Regions from separate parts of the Sedimentibacter sp. MB31-C6 genome, predicted to be linked through region 1. Evidence: riboswitches for the same ligand, from Rfam matches in the RefSeq annotation. Region 1 holds a riboswitch; the other holds the start of a gene.
What was found. Region 1 has a riboswitch for FMN ahead of U8307_RS14425 (ECF transporter S component). Riboswitches for the same ligand answer to the same signal wherever they lie in the genome.

Region 1 (9,859 bases):
GATAGCATAAAAGAGTCTAATAATACGTTAGAGAACAATGTCATTATGAATGAAATTTTTAGCCTCGCTAAAAAAATTAAATCAACTAAGGAGGAAGTAAATTAGCCCATGATGGAAAACAAAAATGTACCTGTTAGTAAAGAGGATGAATCTGCTAAAAATGCTGAAGTCTTTCAAAAAATAGAAACAATTAAGAATAGATTATTAGAAAAAGGTAAAAAAAATGGATTTATAACATATAAAGAAGTCCTAAGATCCTTTGAAAAATTAGATATTAACCCTGAATTTATAGATGATTTTTATAAACTAATTGAAGATAATGATCTTGAAATTTTAGGATTTCAAGATGATATGATACCTGAAAAGGTAGAGGATGAAGAAGAAACTGATATAAAAGAAGATGCTGACTTCTTTGTTAGCCAAACCGATGATGATATCTTAAAGGGAGTTAATATAGATGACCCTGTAAGGATGTATTTAAAAGAAATTGGTAAAGTTCCTTTATTAACAGCCCAAGAAGAAGTAGACTTAGCGAAATTAATTCAAGATGGTGATGAGGAAGCAAAAAAAAGATTAGCAGAAGCTAACCTGCGACTAGTTGTCAGTATTGCTAAAAGATACGTTGGTAGAGGAATGCTATTTTTAGACCTTATACAAGAAGGAAATCTAGGTTTAATTAAGGCTGTAGAAAAATTCGATTATACAAAAGGTTTTAAATTTAGTACTTATGCTACATGGTGGATTCGACAAGCAATTACAAGAGCAATTGCTGATCAAGCAAGAACAATAAGAATTCCTGTTCATATGGTAGAGACAATTAATAAGCTTATTAGAATAAAAAGACAGCTTCTCCAAGAACTAGGACGAGATGCAACACCAGAAGAAATTGCACTTGAAATGGATATGGAACCTGATAAAGTTAGAGATATATTAAAAATTGCTCAAGAACCTGTTTCATTAGAAACTCCTATAGGTGAAGAAGAAGATAGTCATTTAGGTGATTTTATACCAGATGATGATGTTCAAGCTCCCTCAGATGTTGCAACATTTACTTTATTAAAAGAACAACTTTCATCAGTACTTCATACTTTAACAGATAGAGAACAAAAAGTTTTAAGATTAAGATTTGGTTTGGATGATGGAAGAGCACGAACACTTGAAGAAGTTGGTAAAGAATTTGAGGTTACAAGGGAAAGAATTAGACAAATTGAAGCAAAAGCTTTAAGAAAATTGAGACATCCAAGTAGAAGTAAAAAATTAAAGGATTATCTTGAGTAGTAGCAAATTTAATTATTGTCATTGTATGAATAAACCAAAAATTAGATTCTACTTCGTAGAATGACAAGGTAATTATGATAAATTAAAATAAATGGAATGTTTACATTCCATTTATTTTATATATATTAAATTATTGAAAAGACTATTAAAAAACATAACTTTCATCAGTCTTGCATTTTTAATTATGTAAAGAATAAGGGGAATAATATGAACCGTTTAGAATGTATAAAATCTATGGTATCAAAGTGTAATACCGCTGCTGATATTGGTACTGATCACGGATACATAGCAGAAATGCTATTACATGACAACACTGCAAAAAAAGTAATTGCTAGTGATATAAACAAAGGACCTTTAAATCGTGCAATAAAATACTTAACATCTAAGAATTTGAACTGCTATTGTGATTTTAGATTAGGTAGCGGTTTAAAAGTATTAAATAAAGAAGAAGCTGAGGCCATTATAATTGCTGGAATGGGTGGAGAGCTAATATCTAATATATTAGAAGAGTCAAAAGATATATCATCTAGTACATATCAATTAATATTACAACCTATGACTGCTGTTGATAAGTTACGGCGGTATTTATATAATAACAACTTTAAAATTATAGATGAAGATATTGTGAAAGAACAACAACATTATTATTTTATTATAAAAGCAGAACCTGGCTTCTCAATAATAGAAGATGAAATTTATTATGAATTTAGTAAAATTTTAATAGGAAACAATAATCAAATTATGAAAAATTATATTATTAAAGTTTTACAAACAAATAATAAAATCATTCGTAATCTTGAATTGACAAATAATTCTTCATATAAAGAAAAAATTAATATATTAAAAAATAAGAATAATAAAATAATGGAGTTGATAAACAATGAAACTAAATTTAATAGTTGAATTATTAGAATCTAAATTAAAAATAAAAACACAAGAAACTTGGGATAACAGTGGTCTACAAATAGGCAATTTAAATAGTGACATAAAAAATATTATGTTAATACTAGATCTAGATTTAGATTCAGTTAAATATGCGATAAAAAGTGGAATAAACTTAATAATAACTCATCATCCATTTATATTTGGGTCATTAAAATCAATAGACTTCAATACTTATGATGGTTTAATCATCAAAAATTTAATTTTAAACAACATTAATTTATATAGTATGCATACAAACTTAGATATGGCAGAATATGGAGTGAATTATAAATTAGCTCAAAAGCTTAGTATTAGAAATTATGCTATTCTACATGAAGTAAATGAAAGTGATAATGGATATGGTGGTATTGGAAATATTGAAGAGCAAAACATCATAAAATATGCTGAATCAGTTAAAGATTCATTGAATTGTAGTAATATTAAACTATATTGTAATGATTTAAATAAAAAAATAAGAAAAATTGCCTTTTGTGGGGGAAGTGGAAGTGATTTTATAGATGACGCAATAAATAAAGGCGCAGATGTTTATATAACTGGAGATATAAAATATCATCAAGCTCAAAATGCTTTAAAAAATAATTTAAGTATAATTGATGCTGGTCACTACAATACAGAATATCACACTTTAGAAACCATAAAAAATATTCTAGAAAATACTAAAGACTTTAAAATAACTATTTTAGAGAAAAACACTGTAAATGAAATAATAATTTAATATAAAAAACACTTGAAATTTTCAAGTGTTTTATTTTCTTTTAAGGAGTAAATACATAAGCCGAGTTCTGTATTAAACAGTCATCTATCTACGCTTACTGTTACCAGTAAGCTCTAGCAACCTACCATTTGGACTGTGACGAGCAGCCACTCCAAAGTCCTATCTTGGTCTTGCTCCAGGTGGGGTTTACATAGCCAATTAGTCGCCTAATTGCTGGTGAGCTCTTACCTCACCTTTCCATCCTTACCACAAAAGTGGCGGTTTCTTTCTGTTGCACTTTCCTTAAGGTCGCCCTCACTGGGTGTTATCCAGCACCTTGCTCTACGGAGCTCGGACTTTCCTCATGCCAAGCATGCGACTGTACAATTTACTCTACACTATATTACATTAAATATAGGTTTAAGTCAACTTATAATATTTTCCTTTACAACCATTCAATTCAATTTACGAATATTATTTGTGAAGAATAGGGGATAGTCTTTTATAAATCAATAATGTGATCGCTGAAACTATAATACCTTTTAATATGTTGAATGGTACTACTGCATATAGTATAAAAGTTTTTAGGTCAATTATATAAGGATTTAAAGCATTTCCCATATCTATAAATGACTGTATTGGCGCACCAAAAACTTTTGCATAAGCTGGCAATAATACCGAATAGTTTAATAATGCTCCCACAATTGCAAGAGAAATAGTACCTACTACCATTCCTATAATTGCTGTTTTCATTGTTTTATGGTGTCTGTAAATATAACCAGCAGGTATTACAAAAGAACAACCTATTAGAAAGTTTGCTAATTCTCCAATTCCTCCTGTAATTGTTCCATTTAACACAAAATTCAATAGTATTTTAACAAATTCAATTGCTATAGCAGCAAAAGGTCCTAAAGCAAATGCTCCGATTAAAACAGGAATTTCACTAAGGTCTAATTTGTAAAAGCTTGGAGCAAACCATAAAGGCATTTCAACTAGCATTAAAACTCCTGCTATTGCTGATAATACTCCAATTTTAGTCAATGTTTTTACACTTTTTTTTTGATTGATTGAAATTTCATTTTTCATATTTTCCTCCTTGTGCTTTGCACTATTAAAGATTTAGAGGCTTCAAATAAATATATTATAAAATAAAAAAGCCTCTGAAATCTTCAGAGGCATAACTTCGATAGAAATTGCTTATATTAGTAATCTCTTCTACCATCCAGACTATACTGTCGGTATTGGAATTCCACCAATTCAACCTTTCGGCTCGCGGACTATAACCGCCGGTAGGGAATTTCACCCTGCCCTGAAGATATTTCACGTCTATATTATAACATGGTATTTTATTTTGTAAAGTAATTTCTAAAAAAAAATTTTTTTTCTTAAAAATAATCCTGTTAATATACATATAATTGATATTAATATTGATAGGAAATTTACAGTTTTAAATTTTATTTCTATTAAAATACCTAAAATACCTATTAATATTAATCCCACCCAAATAAATTTATTAAGTTCCATATTTACCTCCTATACATATTTTTTATTGTAACAAATTTTATGAAAACTTCCAACATTTTTGATTGTAAAGAATTAATTCTTTGTTTCAAATATATGTTTTTATATATATAAAATCTTATCATATTTTTATATATTTTTAATATTATAAAATATAAGCGTGATTCACTCATAGACAAAGGGGATAAATTTATGAAAAATATTATAAAACTATTAAATAGCAACATAAACAAAATACTAAGTAATCACTCTAGATTTTTTGAGTATGATGCAATTGAAATTAGACTAAGAACAAACAGCCCAGTTTTTGTCAAAAGTATAAAAGGGGATTATTTTTTAGGACTAAACGATATATCAAGAAGGTACAATGATAATTACTATAAAATAAAGAAAAAAGATATTGCGGATACAATAGCAAGTCTAACCTTAAACTCGATTCATGCTTTTGAAAAAGAAATTCAAGGAGGATATATTACTATTGAAGGTGGACATAGAGTTGGACTTAGCGGTGATTGTATTTATGAAGGAGACAAATTTAAGGGATTTAAAAATATAACATCACTAAATATAAGAATAGCAAGGGAATTTGTTGGATGTACTAAAAGTTATTTTAAGTATTTTATAAGTCATAGCAACAAAATATACAACACATTAGTAATAGGCCCTCCGCTGTCAGGAAAAACAACCTTTATTCGTGATATTTCAGCTCATCTAAGTGATGGAGTTAAAACAAAAAATTTTGATGGTTGTGATGTCACTATTATTGACGAGAGGGGAGAAATATCTTCTGTATTTAATGGAGTTCCACAAATGTATGTAGGTAGAAGAACTGATGTTTTAGCTTATTGTATGAAAAAAGAAGGCTTTATAATGAGTATACGTGCACTTTCTCCAAGAGTAATAATATGTGATGAATTAGGATCAAAAGACGATTTTGAAGCAATTCAATATGCTTTAAAGAGTGGGGTAAACATAATTGCAACAGCTCATGGCTACAGTGTAGAAGATATCAAAAAAAATATTTATTTGAAAAATATTATTAATAATTGTTTCTTTGACAGGGTTATAATTTTAAGTGGTAGTAAACCATTAGATATAAAAGAAATTTATGATATTCAAAAGAACAGGGTGATTCTTAATGATAATGATTAAAATATCTTTGTTTCTTCTCACTGTTTTTACAGTTAGATATATTTTTATTTTAATTAATAATATTGGAGACAAAAAAATTATCAAAATGAAAGAATTAATAGAATTTACAGAATATTTGAGAATTTATTCTTGTGATTTAAAAATGTCATTTGAAGAAATCTTAGACAAGTTTAATTTTAAAAGTAAAGTAGTTAAAATCATTTGTTATAGACTTCTAGAAGAAATGAAGAAACAAGAAAATAAAAGCAAAAAAAACTTTTTAACTTTTGTTGAAAACAGTACTACTACTCCAATGGAATTTAATTATTACTTTGCAGAAATAATAGATTATTATGGCAATACATTTTCAGATATTTTGGACAAGAAGTTAAGCATTGCTTCTCGGGAGATGGAAATTATTATGAAAGAATATGAATCAATACATAAAGAAAAGAAAAACTTATACAATAAAATTTCAATATTAGTAGGTTGTTTGACTGCAATAATTCTAGTTTAGGAGGAATGTATGGATATAGATATAATTTTTAAAGTTGGTGCTATTGGTTTAGTAGTTGCTGTTTTTAATCAAATTTTAACTAGAACAGGAAGGGACGAGCAGGCAATGTTTGTCACACTAGCAGGTGTCGTAGTTGTAATGGCTCTTATTATTGGAATGATAAATGATTTATTTATGGAGGTAAAATCAGTTTTTAACTTATATTGATGAAAGGATTTCTCTATGTTGCTTACAAGAATCATATTTATTGCTGTTATAACAATTATTTTAAGCATCATTATCTCAAAATTTAATACGGAATTCAAAGTATATATTTCAGTAGTGTTTGGTGTACTCGTCATAGTTCTCTTATTTGGAGAGTTAAAAGTATATATTTCTGAATTTATTAATATATTTAACAAATATAATATAAAAATTGACAACTTCAGTATAATCCTAAAGATTATTGGTATAGCTTATCTGTGTGATTTTATATCATTATTATGTAAAGATTTAAATTACGAATCCATCGGCAAAAAAGTTGAAATGGCTGGTAAGATAATTATTTTAATATATTCTATAGATATAATTAAAATATTCCTAGATCAAATTTTGCTTCTAATGAACGGGTGATGAAATGAAAAAAAAGATTATACTTATGATAATAATTGTAATAACACTTAGCACATTCAATGTTTATGGAGTAAATAAAAGTTTAGAAGAAGCGGCTGACAATATCCCTACAAATAATCTTGAGGATTTTTTGAATAGTAACAGTTCTTATTTTGAAGATAATAATATTAACGTTAAAAGCTTAATTGAAAATGCTTTTAAAGGAAAATTAGACATAAGTTTAAAAGATTACTTACAATATCAAATAAAGAATGAACAGGGATTTTTAAAAGATATTTTTAAAACATGTGCAAATGTACTGATTATATGTATGATGTTAACAATAATAAAATATTTTACAGATGAAATTGGAAATCAAAGTGTTTCTGAAATAGTTGTGTTTTTTTCAGTTATAGTAATATTTACAATAATACTTAAGGATGTATTATCGCTTAAAAATATGCTTAATAATGATTTTGCCAGATTTAAAACTATAACAGAGGATATTAATGCTATATTTTTAGCAGCGATGCTTACCTTCGGCAAGTTAAGTATATTGCAATTTTTTCAAACATATTTGAATTATATAATTGGTATAACAACTCAATTTATATATAGCTTTACAGATATTATAACGCTGATTATGATTTCAATTATTTTAATTAATAATTCAAGTAAATTAATTAATGCAAAGTTGCTTTACAAATTTTTAAAAAAGGGAACATTATTAATTTTGTCAGGTTATATTATTATTGTAGTCATAAATTTTTCTGTACAAGGATATATATTATATAAAACAGATAATATTTTTATAAGTTCTATAAAAGCTTTATCTCCTTCATCAATTCCTGTTGTTGGAAACGCAGTTACTAGTTTTTTTGGAGTTTTCCTTAAAAGTTTACTGATGATTAAGGATGTTTTAGGAATAATAGTCATTATATTTATTATTTCTGCTTTCGGAGGATCACTAATTAAAATGATATTAGTTTTAATTATGTATAAATCTACAGCAGTAATTGTTGAACCTTTTAATGATAATATATCCAAGCTCATTTATGAAATGGCTGATATATTTTTCATATATTTAATTTGCTTGATTACACCAATTGTAATAACAACTGTATACTACTCTGTTTTATTAAACTTTATGAATAATATTTTTGGATAGCCTATGAAAAATATAATAGTAAATATATTAATTTTAGTAATGATGTTCAACATAATAATGTTAATATTTCCGGAAGGGAAAACTCAAAAATTTTGTAGATTAATAATAAAAATTTTTATTATAGTTTATATTATCAATAATATATTTTTTAATGGAAGCATTGTTTTTGAAGATTTACTTCAAGATGTTCCCGTTTCTTCCTATTCATATCAAAGAGAAATTAACATTGAAAATGTGGATAAAGAATTTATTGATAAGATAAACAATAATACTTTTGACGGAGAGGAAGTGATTAAAGATATAACCCTTAACTTTACAGAGGATATGGATATAAAAGCTGTTATAACACTAAACAAATTCTTAAATATAGAAGAATCTTCTCAATTTAAAAAAGTAATAGCAGAAATTTTTAATATCAATACTGAAAATATTGAAATCGACTGATGAAAAAGTAGGAAAGGATAGGAAGCTTTATGTCTATGTTAAACACCATTTTTAATATCTTCAAAGAAAATAAAAAATTAGTTTATGCAGTTAACATTTTTATATTATTAGTGATTATATCCTTGATATTAAAGTTTAATACTACAAATTTGATTAGTAGTAATACCTCCGAAAATGCATCTGCATTTAATAGCTCTGATAATAATAAAATCACTACCGATAGTTATGTGTACGCTATGGAAAAGAGAATGGAAGAAATATTAGGAAAAATAGAAGGTATTAAAAGTGTAGATGTTATGCTTTACACAAAAAAAACTCCTGAAATGGAACCAATTTATGATGAAAACACAAGTTTAGAAACTAATAACGAAATAGGAAGTGAAGGTATGAAAAGAGAGGTGAACAGAGAAACTAAGCAAAACCAGGTTGTTATAGGGAACAATAATCAGGTTGTTGAAAAATATTACCAATATCCAGAAATTTCAGGTGTTCTTGTGGTAGTAGATTATGATGGAAATAAGGATATTTATACAATTTTAATGAATTCAATAAAAACTTTATTTGATATAAATGTCAATGATATTGAAGTAGTATATTAGATTTAGGGGGATAATTAAATGATTATGAAAAAAGAAACATTAGTATTTTTAACATCTTTGGCTATAATATTTATTATAGGTTATGTAAATATGACAATGGAGCCAGCAAATACATTTGATGAAAATGAATATGCACAAATAATTGATGAAACAATTTCTGAGAATAATGAAGAAAAAAGTAATGCGATAATAGTAGAAGGTGAAACTGAAACAGATTATGAAATTCTAGGAGACATAACCGATATAACTGATATTGAAAGCATAACAGCATCAACAACACCAACTGAAGAAGCTAGCTCTAATACGTTGAATATAAGTTTTAATAATTTCAAGCTTAATAAAGAAAAAAGCAATATGGAAGTAATTGATCATTTAGAAGGAAATATAAGTAACAGCCTTATATCAGATGATACTAAACAGCAATTTGAAAATTTACTTTTAAATAAAAATAACTTCATTGAAACAGAACAAGATATTGAATTAATGCTTCAAAGCAAAGGCTACAACGAATCAGTTGCAATTGTTGACGATAATATGGTTAAAGTAATTACAAATGATACACTAGAGCAAGCTGATGTTACTAAAATTCTTGATATAATTGTATCTGAAACAAACTACGAAACTGAACAAATTAAAATTGTAAAATTTGATAATATTGAATTGTAAAATTTTACATCTTCTGATATAATTATTTATGGAGGTGCTAATATGGAAAACAATGAGACTTTTGAATACGGACAGGTAAAAATATCAGATGACGTTGTCATAATAATCGCTGGTATAGCAACAAGTGAAGTAAAAGGTGTCAGTACAACTCGTACAGGAGTTACAGAAGGAATTACTGGCCTTTTTTCCAAAAATACTTACTCTAAGGGTATAAAAGTAGAAATAAATGAAAATACTGTTGTTTTAGATATCTTCATCAACGTTGAATACGGAAATAAAATAAATGAGGTTGCTAAAAACGTACA
Region 2 (9,859 bases), 600 kb from region 1:
TCACCACCTGTAGCACCTACTCAAAAGACAAGCCCGAGTAATGCTTTAAATACTGTTATCGGTGCAGTTCTTGGTGGTATGTTAGCTGTTATGGTTGCTTTGTTTCAGGAATATTGGTTTAAAGAATCAAAACAATAATATGAAAATTGTATTTAATAACTAACAAAATTGGGATGAGCCTTTCATTATAAGGTTCATCCCATATTAATTTATAATACAATTTATAGTTTTAGATTATGAAAAGAATTGAAACACCTATAACTGATATTATGGCACCTATCATCTCTTTAGGCGATACCTTCTCTTTTAAAATAAATATAGATAATGGAATAATTAGTACGGGAACTATTGATGTTATGGTGGAAGATATACCGGTTGTAGTATTTTGAATAGCTAAAAGGTTGAAAGATACCCCTAAAAATGGACCAAATAATGACCCTATCAGTAAATACTTTATTACATCCTTAGTTTTGATTGCTTCTTTTAACTTGTCCCATTTTTTCCAGAAAAAGAATACAATTGTAAAGCCTATAATACCGGATAATATACGTATTTGAGTAGCTGCAAAAGGGTCATAGTCTCCCATGCCTATTTTACTGAATATCAATCCAAATGATTGACCAAGGGCACCTATAAAAGCATATGTTAGTCCTTTGATTGATTTAGAGAACTTAAAATTGTTGTTTTCGGGATTTTTCACTAACACTACAACAAAAATACCTATAATTGTTACCAACATCCCTAAAAACCCTGATAATGATATCATTTCTTTCATTGTTATAAAACCCAACAATGCTGTAACTGGAGGAACCAGTGCCATAATAAGCATGGATATTCGAGAACCAATTTCTAAATATGCTTGAAATAGGAATAAATCTCCTACAACAAAACCTATAAGGCCTGAAATACTTAACCATATCCATGTATCTATAGTTGCATCTACTGGTAGAAACATACCTCTTGAAAAGGTAGTAAACAAGCTTATAAAAACGAATGCTATAACTAATCTAATATAATTTACAGATAAAGAACCTATTTTTTTACCTGCTAATTCAAAACAAACAGCAGTAATTGTCCAAAAAACTGCTGTTATAAGCGCATAAATTTCACCTAAATGTGATTGAATCATTTTATCCTCCATACTGGGCATGTCAATACTTTCACCAATAAGTTTATTATACTAAATTAGTAAAAATAATGCAATGTAGAAAAAATTTTAAGTTTCCCCATTTTCAATTTTTAAAAACTTATGAAGCCACTAATTTAAAGTAGTTGAAGATATCAAATTGTTGTGATTTAATGTTTTTAGGTATAAAGCTTTGAATTCCAACTTTAGTTTTAACTAAAATGCTTTCTATAGCATAGCCAATGGCATAGTAAATAAACTTAGGAATGTCATAAATTCTCTTTGAACATTCCTTAAGTTCTTTAAAAAATATACTATCAGCTTTTTCAGATGTCATTATACCAATGTACCCAACAGTAATAGTTGCAAATAGATTAAAATTACGTATAGATTTTAAAGACCAAACTCTAATATCTTCAAAATCAAACTGCTGTTTTTTGAACTTAAAATATTCTTCAATACGCCATCTCGTTAAATACACTTTAGTTACTATAAGCGATATCTTTTTCTTTTCAGATGATTTTAAATTTGTAAGTAACATCATAGGAATCTGTCCAAAACCGTAAACTACTATTAAGGTTAATTCTTGTTTTGGAAATTCGCATAAACTAACAGGGATATAACTAATTTTACAGTCAATATTTTTTTTATTTTTTCCCTTGAATTTTAAACAATAATTACCTTTATACTTACTAACTACATCAAGAACATTTTGAGTTTTATCATTATAGATAACATTACGATTCATTTTTATACGTATTACAAAACGTTCTTTATTCTTAATAAAATATCTAAAATATTCATTTGCATCAAAGCCTCTATCTAATGTCCTTATGCATTTGTTTCCAAAATTTTCGCTAAGTGACTTTAAACATTTAATATTTTCATGAGTTTCACTGATAAATCCCTTTTCTTCTGCTGAAAATACTTTTTCATAAACGGGAAGAGGCATTTTTCTATTAGAAGTTAATACAGCAGCTTCGATTGTTTGGTACCCCTTTACTATTTTACCGGTACTACCGTCACGTACGTCAGCTAAAGCTTCTAACTTTTTACTGCATGGTTTTGCTATGTCTGAATTATCAACGACAATCACAGAATAATCATCTTTAATATTTTGTTTAACTATATCAACATAATTTTCCATAACCTGATCACCATCATCAAAATCATGAAGATTTCTTGACAAACGTTCAATAGTTTTTTTAAGAGTTATAGATTCTTTTAAAGAACGTGCAATTTCACTTAAATGAGTTTTATTTCCTTCGAGTAAACCGTAAATCATCTGTGTTAAGAACTTTATTTTAGGACGTTTTAAACCAGTAGAAATTTTATTTGAAAAATTTGAAATATCCCGTTTTAATTCATAAGCTAATCTGTTATAATTAATCATGCAAGAATGCTCCTTTGTTTAGTTTTTGGTTGCACATTAATTATAACATATAGGTGAGCATTTTTGCATTTTTTATTGTAAAATCAACAAATCTGTGTTTAACATTTTATTTTTTTTCTTAAATTGTGGATAACTAATATTATTTTCATTCTTTTATTTTAATCATGGTCTTGAAAAAATGGGGAAACTTAAAAGAAAAAATATATTTACTAAAAAAAATGTAGGGGACGCATTGGGTACTGTGAATCGTGAATGTTGATATAAACAAAAATTATTTTCATTGATTAATTTTTGTTAAACGATTGACAATCATTGAATTTTATTATATTATTATTTTAATTGAATAACAATCTTCAGGGCAGGGTGTGATTCCCTACCGGTGGTAAAGCCCACGAGCCGTAAGGTTGATTCGGTGAAACTCCGAAGCCGACAGTATAGTCTGGATGAAAGAAGATAAATCAGTATACGCAATTATATGCGTTTTGTTGCACTATCGCTCTGAAATGAATTATCATTTCAGAGTTTTTATTTTACGGTGTATTGTATTATTATTTGACTAAAAATGCCTTGAATTTTGAATTCAAGGTATTTTTCTTTTTATGGAGGTGTTTATGGAAGATACAAAATATATGCATTTAGCTTTGCAGTTAGCAAAAAAAGGGTACGGTTATGTAAACCCTAATCCTATGGTTGGCGCTGTACTGGTAAAGAATGGACGTATTATAGGTCAGGGTTATCATGAAAAATATGGGGGACACCATGCAGAATTAAATGCTATAGAAAGTTGCTCAGAATCACCGATAGGTTCTACTCTTTATGTTACTTTGGAGCCCTGTTGTCATATTGGGAAAAATCCTCCATGTACAGATGCGATTTTGAAAAGCGGAATAGAGAAAGTAGTAATTGGCAGTGGGGACCCAAATCCATTAGTTGCCGGCAAGGGGATTGAGTTGCTTTGCAAAAAGGGAGTTAAAGTAGTTGAAGGCGTGCTAAAAGCCGAATGTGATAAATTGAATGAAGTGTTTTTCCACTATATACAAACAGGAAATCCTTTTGTGGTGATGAAATATGCTATGACATTGGATGGAAAAACTGCTGCATATACGGGAAAATCTAAGTGGATTACCGGAGAGATTGCACGCCATAGAGTACATCAAGACCGACATCGTTACAGCGCTATAATGACAGGCATAGGAACTGTATTGGCTGACAATTCTCTTCTAACTTGCCGCATTGAAAATGGTAGAAATCCTATTCGTATCATTTGCGATACTCATTTGCGTACACAATTGGATTTTAAAGTAGTAACTACAGCAAAAGATGTTCCCACTATAATTGCCACTTCTTGTGATGATTTAGAGAAACATAAGCCTTATCAGGATGCAGGTTGTTGTATCATGCATATTTCACAAAAGGATGGTCACTTGGATTTAGGAGAGTTGATGAAAAAGTTAGGTGAAAAAAAGATTGACAGTATTTTGTTGGAGGGTGGTAGCACTTTGAATTGGTCTGCGTTGCAAGCAGGGATTGTAAAAAAGGTTCAAGCTTACATTGCACCTAAAATTCTTGGTGGTATTAATAGCAAAACACCAGTTGCAGGAATGGGAGTTGAAAGTCCTAATGAAGCTTTTTTCTTAACAAATAGTATTATCACGAATTTAGGTGAGGATATTTTAATAGAAAGTGAGGTGGCAAGAAATGTTCACTGGAATTATTGAAGAAGTAGGAATGATAAAGGAAGTGAAAAAAGGTGTTAACTCATATGCTCTTAATATACAAGGAGATATAATATTTGATAATCTTCGTGTAGGGGATAGTGTTGCAGTAAATGGTGTATGTCTAACTGTTTCAAATCTTTTACCGAAAACTTTCGCAGCAGATATAATGCATGAAACATTAAATCGTTCTTCTCTTGGAAGCTTAAAATCAGGGTCATTTGTTAACTTGGAACGAGCTATGTCAGCAATGGGACGTTTTGGTGGTCATATGGTTTCAGGGCATATTGACGGTCTGGGTAGGATTATATCAATTAAAAGAGATGACAATGCCATTTGGTATACAATTGCTGCTGAGGAGAAGATTTTACGTTATATAATTGAAAAGGGCTCTATTGCGGTAGATGGCATAAGCTTAACAGTAGCCACAGTTACATCGTCAGATTTTAGTTTTTCAGCAATTCCACATACGGTAAAGGCTACAATTCTTACTAATAAAAAGGTAGGAAGTTTTGTAAATTTGGAAAATGACTTGGTTGGAAAGTATATAGAGAAATTTTTGGGGATATCTTCAGCTGATACACCGTCAAAGGGTATTACAAAAGAATTTTTAGGTAAATTTGGATATTAGGAGGAATAAAATGTTTCAATATAACACTATTGAAGAGGCTTTAGATTCTCTTCGAAAAGGAGAAATTATTCTCGTGACAGATGATGAAAACAGAGAAAATGAGGGAGATTTCATTTGTGCTGCAGAATATGCTACTACGGAAAAAATTAATTTTATGGCAACTTATGGTAAAGGGTTGGTTTGTATGCCAATGAGTGAAGAAATATGTAAGCAATTGCATTTTCCTCAGATGGTGACGGAAAATACAGATAATCATGCAACAGCATTTACTGTATCGGTGGATCATGTGAGCACTACCACAGGTATATCTGCAGCAGAACGTTCTGTTACTGCAATGAAGTGTGTGGATGAAAATGCAAGACCGGAAGACTTTCGCCGACCAGGACATATGTTTCCTCTTCTTTCGAAAAAAAACGGAGTTTTGGAGCGAAACGGCCATACAGAAGCTACAGTAGATTTGATGAAACTAGCTGGATTGAAGGAATGTGGAATTTGTTGTGAAATAATGCGTGAGGACGGTGCGATGATGCGTATGTTGGAGCTCATTGAACTTGCAAAAAAATGGGACATTAAATTTATTACAATTTCTGCATTGCAGGAATATCGCAAGAAAAAGGAACGACTGATAGATTTGACTTCTATCAGCGAAATGCCTACAAAGTATGGTAATTTTAAGGCTTATTGTTATGTAAATAAACTTAATGGTGAACATCATGTTGCTCTTGTAAAAGGTGATGTGGGTGATGGGAAAGACCTGTTGTGTCGTGTTCATTCTGAATGTTTGACTGGTGATGCTTTCGGCTCTGTACGTTGTGACTGTGGAGAGCAGCTATCATCTGCTATGAAGCAGATTGAAAAGAAAGGCCGAGGAATACTTCTATATATGCGACAGGAAGGTCGCGGAATCGGTTTAGTAAATAAACTACGAGCATATAAATTTCAAGATGAAGGTATGGATACATTGGAAGCAAATATTGCTCTCGGTTTTGATGGAGATTTAAGAGAGTATTATATAGGAGCTCAGATTCTTCGGGATTTGGGGGTTAAAACATTACGACTTCTCACAAATAATCCGGATAAAGTATATGGTTTGTCAGGATTCGGCATGGAAATTATTGAAAGAGTTCCTATACAAATGCCTGCAAATGACCATGATTTGTTTTATTTGAAAACTAAGCAGAAAAAAATGGGTCATATATTGAATTATTAATAATAAAGGAGAGAATTATAATGAAAATTTATGAAGGTAATTTAGTATCAAAGAATATTAAAGTAGGTATTGTTGCTGCTCGTTTTAACGAATTTATCACGTCAAAGCTACTGAGTGGTGCCTTGGATTGTTTAAAACGACATGAAGTTTACGATGATGACATTGAAATTGCTTGGGTTCCTGGTGCGTTTGAAATTCCTCTCGTTGCCTCTAAGATGGCATCTTGTGGAAAGTATGATGCTGTGATTTGCCTTGGCGCAGTAATAAGAGGAAGTACAACTCACTATGATTATGTGTGTAGTGAAGTATCTAAGGGAATTGCTCATGTAGCTCTTAATAGCGGTATTCCGGTTATGTTTGGCGTACTTACTACAGAGAATATTGAGCAGGCAATTGAACGTGCTGGCTCAAAGGTAGGGAATAAGGGCTATGATAGTGCTGCAAGTGCCATAGAAATGGTCAATCTTATACGCAAAATACAGGTGTAAAATGAATTTGATTTTTGATTATGACGGTACCATTCATAATAGTATTACAATATATCGTCCAGCATTTGAGCGGGCTTATGAGTACTTAACTTCACTAGGTCTTGCAAAAGAGCGAAGTTGGAATGAGCTAGAAATAGCTCGCTGGTTGGGTTACAGTAGCAAAGAAATGTGGGATATTTTTATGCCTAGTTTGTCGAAATATCATAAGGAAAAATGTAGTCAAATAATTGGAGAAACAATGTTGAAACTTATAGATGAGGGTAGGGCTCAGCTTTACACCCACTCAACAGAGGTATTGCAACAATTAAAACAATCTGGTTACCGTCTTGTTTTTCTCAGTAACTGTAAACGAAGTTATATGAATGCCCATATGAAGTATTTTGATTTAGAGAAATATTTCTCTTCCTTTTATTGTACAGAAGATTTCGACTTTAAACCTAAGTATATTATTTTTGATAAAATTAAGAAAGACCATGATGGTGAATTTATTGTAATTGGAGACCGTTATCAGGATATGGAAATTGCACTAAAGCACAATCTTAAAGCGATTGGATGCATATATGGATATGGAAATTCGCAAGAGCTTGCATTTGCAGATATGCTTGTATCTGAAGTAAAGGAAATATTAGCATTGCTGTAGTCCGAGCATTTCTTTAATAACGGAATAAAAAACTGCATATTATAGGATGCAGTTTTTTATAATAGTTTAATTTTTATATCATTATTAATTATTATTTTATATCATTGTGATATTCTTGCAAAGATTTTTTATTGTGAATTGACTTGCCATTTTGTATAAATGCAGCTATTCCTTTAGCGCTGGCTAATGCTGCTGTCATTGTTGTTATATAATGAATATTGTTTTTAATAGCTATTTTTCTAATAAAAGAATCATCGAATTCGCTTAATTTTGTCAGAGGTGTGTTGATGATGATGTCAATTTCTTTTTTGGCAATTCCATCGGCTATATTAGGTCTTCCTTCTGTTATTTTCTTAATTAGTTCACAATCGATTTTATTTTCTTTTAAGAATTTTCGTGTTCCTACGGTAGCTTTTATTTTAAAACCAATTCTGGAAAATTCCCTTGCAGCTTCTAAAACGTCCTCTTTGTCTGTATCATTCACGCTTATTAATACAGTTCCTGATGAAGGAAGAGGTGTGTTTGCTGCCTCCTGTGCTTTATAATAGGCTAATTCGTAAGAATCCTCCATACCTAATACTTCTCCTGTTGAACGCATTTCAGGTCCTAATATTGGATCAACTTCAGGAAACATATTGAATGGAAGTACTGCTTCTTTTACTCCGTAATGAGGGATTTTTTTATTGACTAATTTGCTCATGTCAAACTTCTTTCCTTTATAATTTGCCATTATTATTTCTGTAGCAATTCTAACCATTGGAATATTGCATACCTTTGATACTAAAGGCACTGTCCTGGATGCTCTGGGATTTGCTTCAAGTACATATACTTTATCGTCAGCTATCGCATATTGCATGTTCATGAGTCCTATTACGTTCATTTCTTTTGAAATTTTCTTTGTATAATCAATTATGGTGTCAATATGTTTTTTAGAAATACCAACAGGAGGAATTACACAGGCTGAATCTCCTGAATGTGTACCTGCATATTCAATATGTTCCATAACTGTAGGTACGAATGTGTCATTTCCGTCAGATATTGCATCTGCCTCTGTTTCTATAGCATGACCTAAGAATTTGTCTATTAATATTGGTCTGTCTGGAGTTACACCAACTGCTGCGCTCATATATTTTTTCAGCATATTATCATCATGCACTATCTCCATTCCTCTTCCGCCTAAAACATATGATGGTCTAACCATTAAAGGATAACCTATTTTGTCTGCAATTTTAATTGCATCATCAACAGTAACAGCCATTCCTGATTCTGGCATTGGAATATTTAATTTATTCATTATATGATCGAAACGGTCTCTATCTTCTGCAAGGTCTATAGTGTCTTGAGAAGTGCCAAGAATTCTTACTCCTGATTTTTCTAACTCTCTTGCAATATTTAAAGGAGTCTGACCGCCAAACTGAACTATGACACCTAATGGTTTTTCTTTTTCATAAATACTTAGTACATCTTCAACTGTTAATGGCTCAAAATACAATTTGTCTGATGTATCATAATCAGTAGATACTGTTTCAGGATTGCAGTTAACCATGACTGTTTCATATCCTAAATCCTTTAGTGCAAAGGCAGTATGTACACAGCAATAATCAAATTCAATTCCTTGTCCAATTCTGTTGGGTCCGCCTCCTAAAATCATAACCTTAGGTTTGCTACTGACTGTAGTTTTATCTAAAGCATTGTATGTTGAAAAATAATATGATGCATTTACTACGCCACTTACAGGAACAGCTTCCCATCCTTCCACAATTCCCAATTTAGTTCTTTGTTTTCGAATTTCGGTTTCAGATTTGTTTAACAATTGTGCAAGATAAAGGTCTGCAAATCCATCCTTTTTTGCTGTAATCAATAATTCGTCTGGCAATTTTTTATTTTTATATTTTAATATTTCTTCTTCTAATAAAACTAATTCTTTCATTTGTTCAATGAAATATGGTTTTATATATGTTATTTTGTGTAATTGTTCTATATCTGCACCTTTTCTTAGTGCTTCATACATAATGAATTGACGCTCGCTTGTGGGTTCTGTCAGCATTGAAAGAAGTTCGTCCAAAGAATAATTATTGAAATCTTTTGCGAATCCCAATCCATAGCGATCTATTTCCAATGAGCGGATTGCTTTTTGTATTGCTTCTTTGTAATTCTTGCCTATACTCATTACTTCACCAACTGCACGCATTTGAGTTCCTAATTTATCCTGTGATCCATGGAATTTTTCAAATGCCCAACGAGCAAATTTAATTACAACATAGTCACCAGTCGGCGTATATTTATCTAATGTTCCTTCTTTCCAATATGGTATTTCATCAAGAGTGAGTCCAGCAGCAAGCATTGCTGAAATTAATGCGATGGGAAAACCTGTGGCCTTTGATGCTAGTGCTGATGAGCGTGATGTACGAGGGTTTATTTCAATTATAACTATTCTACCAGTTTTAGGGTCATGTGCAAATTGAACGTTGGTTCCACCAATAACTTCAATAGCCTCTACAACTGAATATGCATATTTTTGAAGTTTTTCTTGAAGTTCATTGCTAATTGTAAGCATTGGTGCTGAACAGAATGAATCTCCTGTATGCACTCCAACTGCATCTATATTTTCTATAAAACATACTGTAATCATTTGATTTTTGCTGTCTCTGACAAC

Region 2: it holds a riboswitch for FMN, as region 1 does, so the genes downstream of both, ribD (bifunctional diaminohydroxyphosphoribosylaminopyrimidine deaminase/5-amino-6-(5-phosphoribosylamino)uracil reductase RibD) here and U8307_RS14425 (ECF transporter S component) in region 1, are expected to answer to the same signal.

Annotation. Positions count from the first base shown of each region.
Region 1 is NZ_CP142396.1:2,993,868-3,003,726, forward strand. Features, by position in the region: gene dnaG (DNA primase) at 1-105, shown strand, start outside; gene rpoD (RNA polymerase sigma factor RpoD) at 109-1,278, shown strand; gene U8307_RS14410 (tRNA (adenine(22)-N(1))-methyltransferase) at 1,486-2,181, shown strand; gene U8307_RS14415 (Nif3-like dinuclear metal center hexameric protein) at 2,159-2,938, shown strand; RNA gene rnpB (RNase P RNA component class A) at 2,979-3,312, opposite strand; gene U8307_RS14425 (ECF transporter S component) at 3,392-4,003, opposite strand; FMN riboswitch at 4,124-4,238, opposite strand; gene U8307_RS14430 (hypothetical protein) at 4,283-4,441, opposite strand; gene spoIIIAA (stage III sporulation protein AA) at 4,631-5,590, shown strand; gene U8307_RS14440 (hypothetical protein) at 5,577-6,086, shown strand; gene spoIIIAC (stage III sporulation protein AC) at 6,096-6,293, shown strand; gene U8307_RS14450 (SpoIIIAC/SpoIIIAD family protein) at 6,309-6,698, shown strand; gene U8307_RS14455 (stage III sporulation protein AE) at 6,703-7,845, shown strand; gene U8307_RS14460 (hypothetical protein) at 7,849-8,289, shown strand; gene U8307_RS14465 (hypothetical protein) at 8,319-8,888, shown strand; gene U8307_RS14470 (SpoIIIAH-like family protein) at 8,907-9,554, shown strand; gene U8307_RS14475 (Asp23/Gls24 family envelope stress response protein) at 9,597-9,859, shown strand, end outside.
Region 2 is NZ_CP142396.1:2,390,078-2,399,936, forward strand. Features, by position in the region: gene U8307_RS11310 (Wzz/FepE/Etk N-terminal domain-containing protein) at 1-138, shown strand, start outside; gene U8307_RS11315 (DMT family transporter) at 230-1,129, opposite strand; gene U8307_RS11320 (transposase) at 1,248-2,519, opposite strand; FMN riboswitch at 2,865-2,978, shown strand; gene ribD (bifunctional diaminohydroxyphosphoribosylaminopyrimidine deaminase/5-amino-6-(5-phosphoribosylamino)uracil reductase RibD) at 3,131-4,237, shown strand; gene U8307_RS11330 (riboflavin synthase) at 4,218-4,865, shown strand; gene U8307_RS11335 (bifunctional 3,4-dihydroxy-2-butanone-4-phosphate synthase/GTP cyclohydrolase II) at 4,876-6,075, shown strand; gene ribH (6,7-dimethyl-8-ribityllumazine synthase) at 6,096-6,563, shown strand; gene U8307_RS11345 (HAD family hydrolase) at 6,565-7,203, shown strand; gene carB (carbamoyl-phosphate synthase large subunit) at 7,295-9,859, opposite strand, start outside.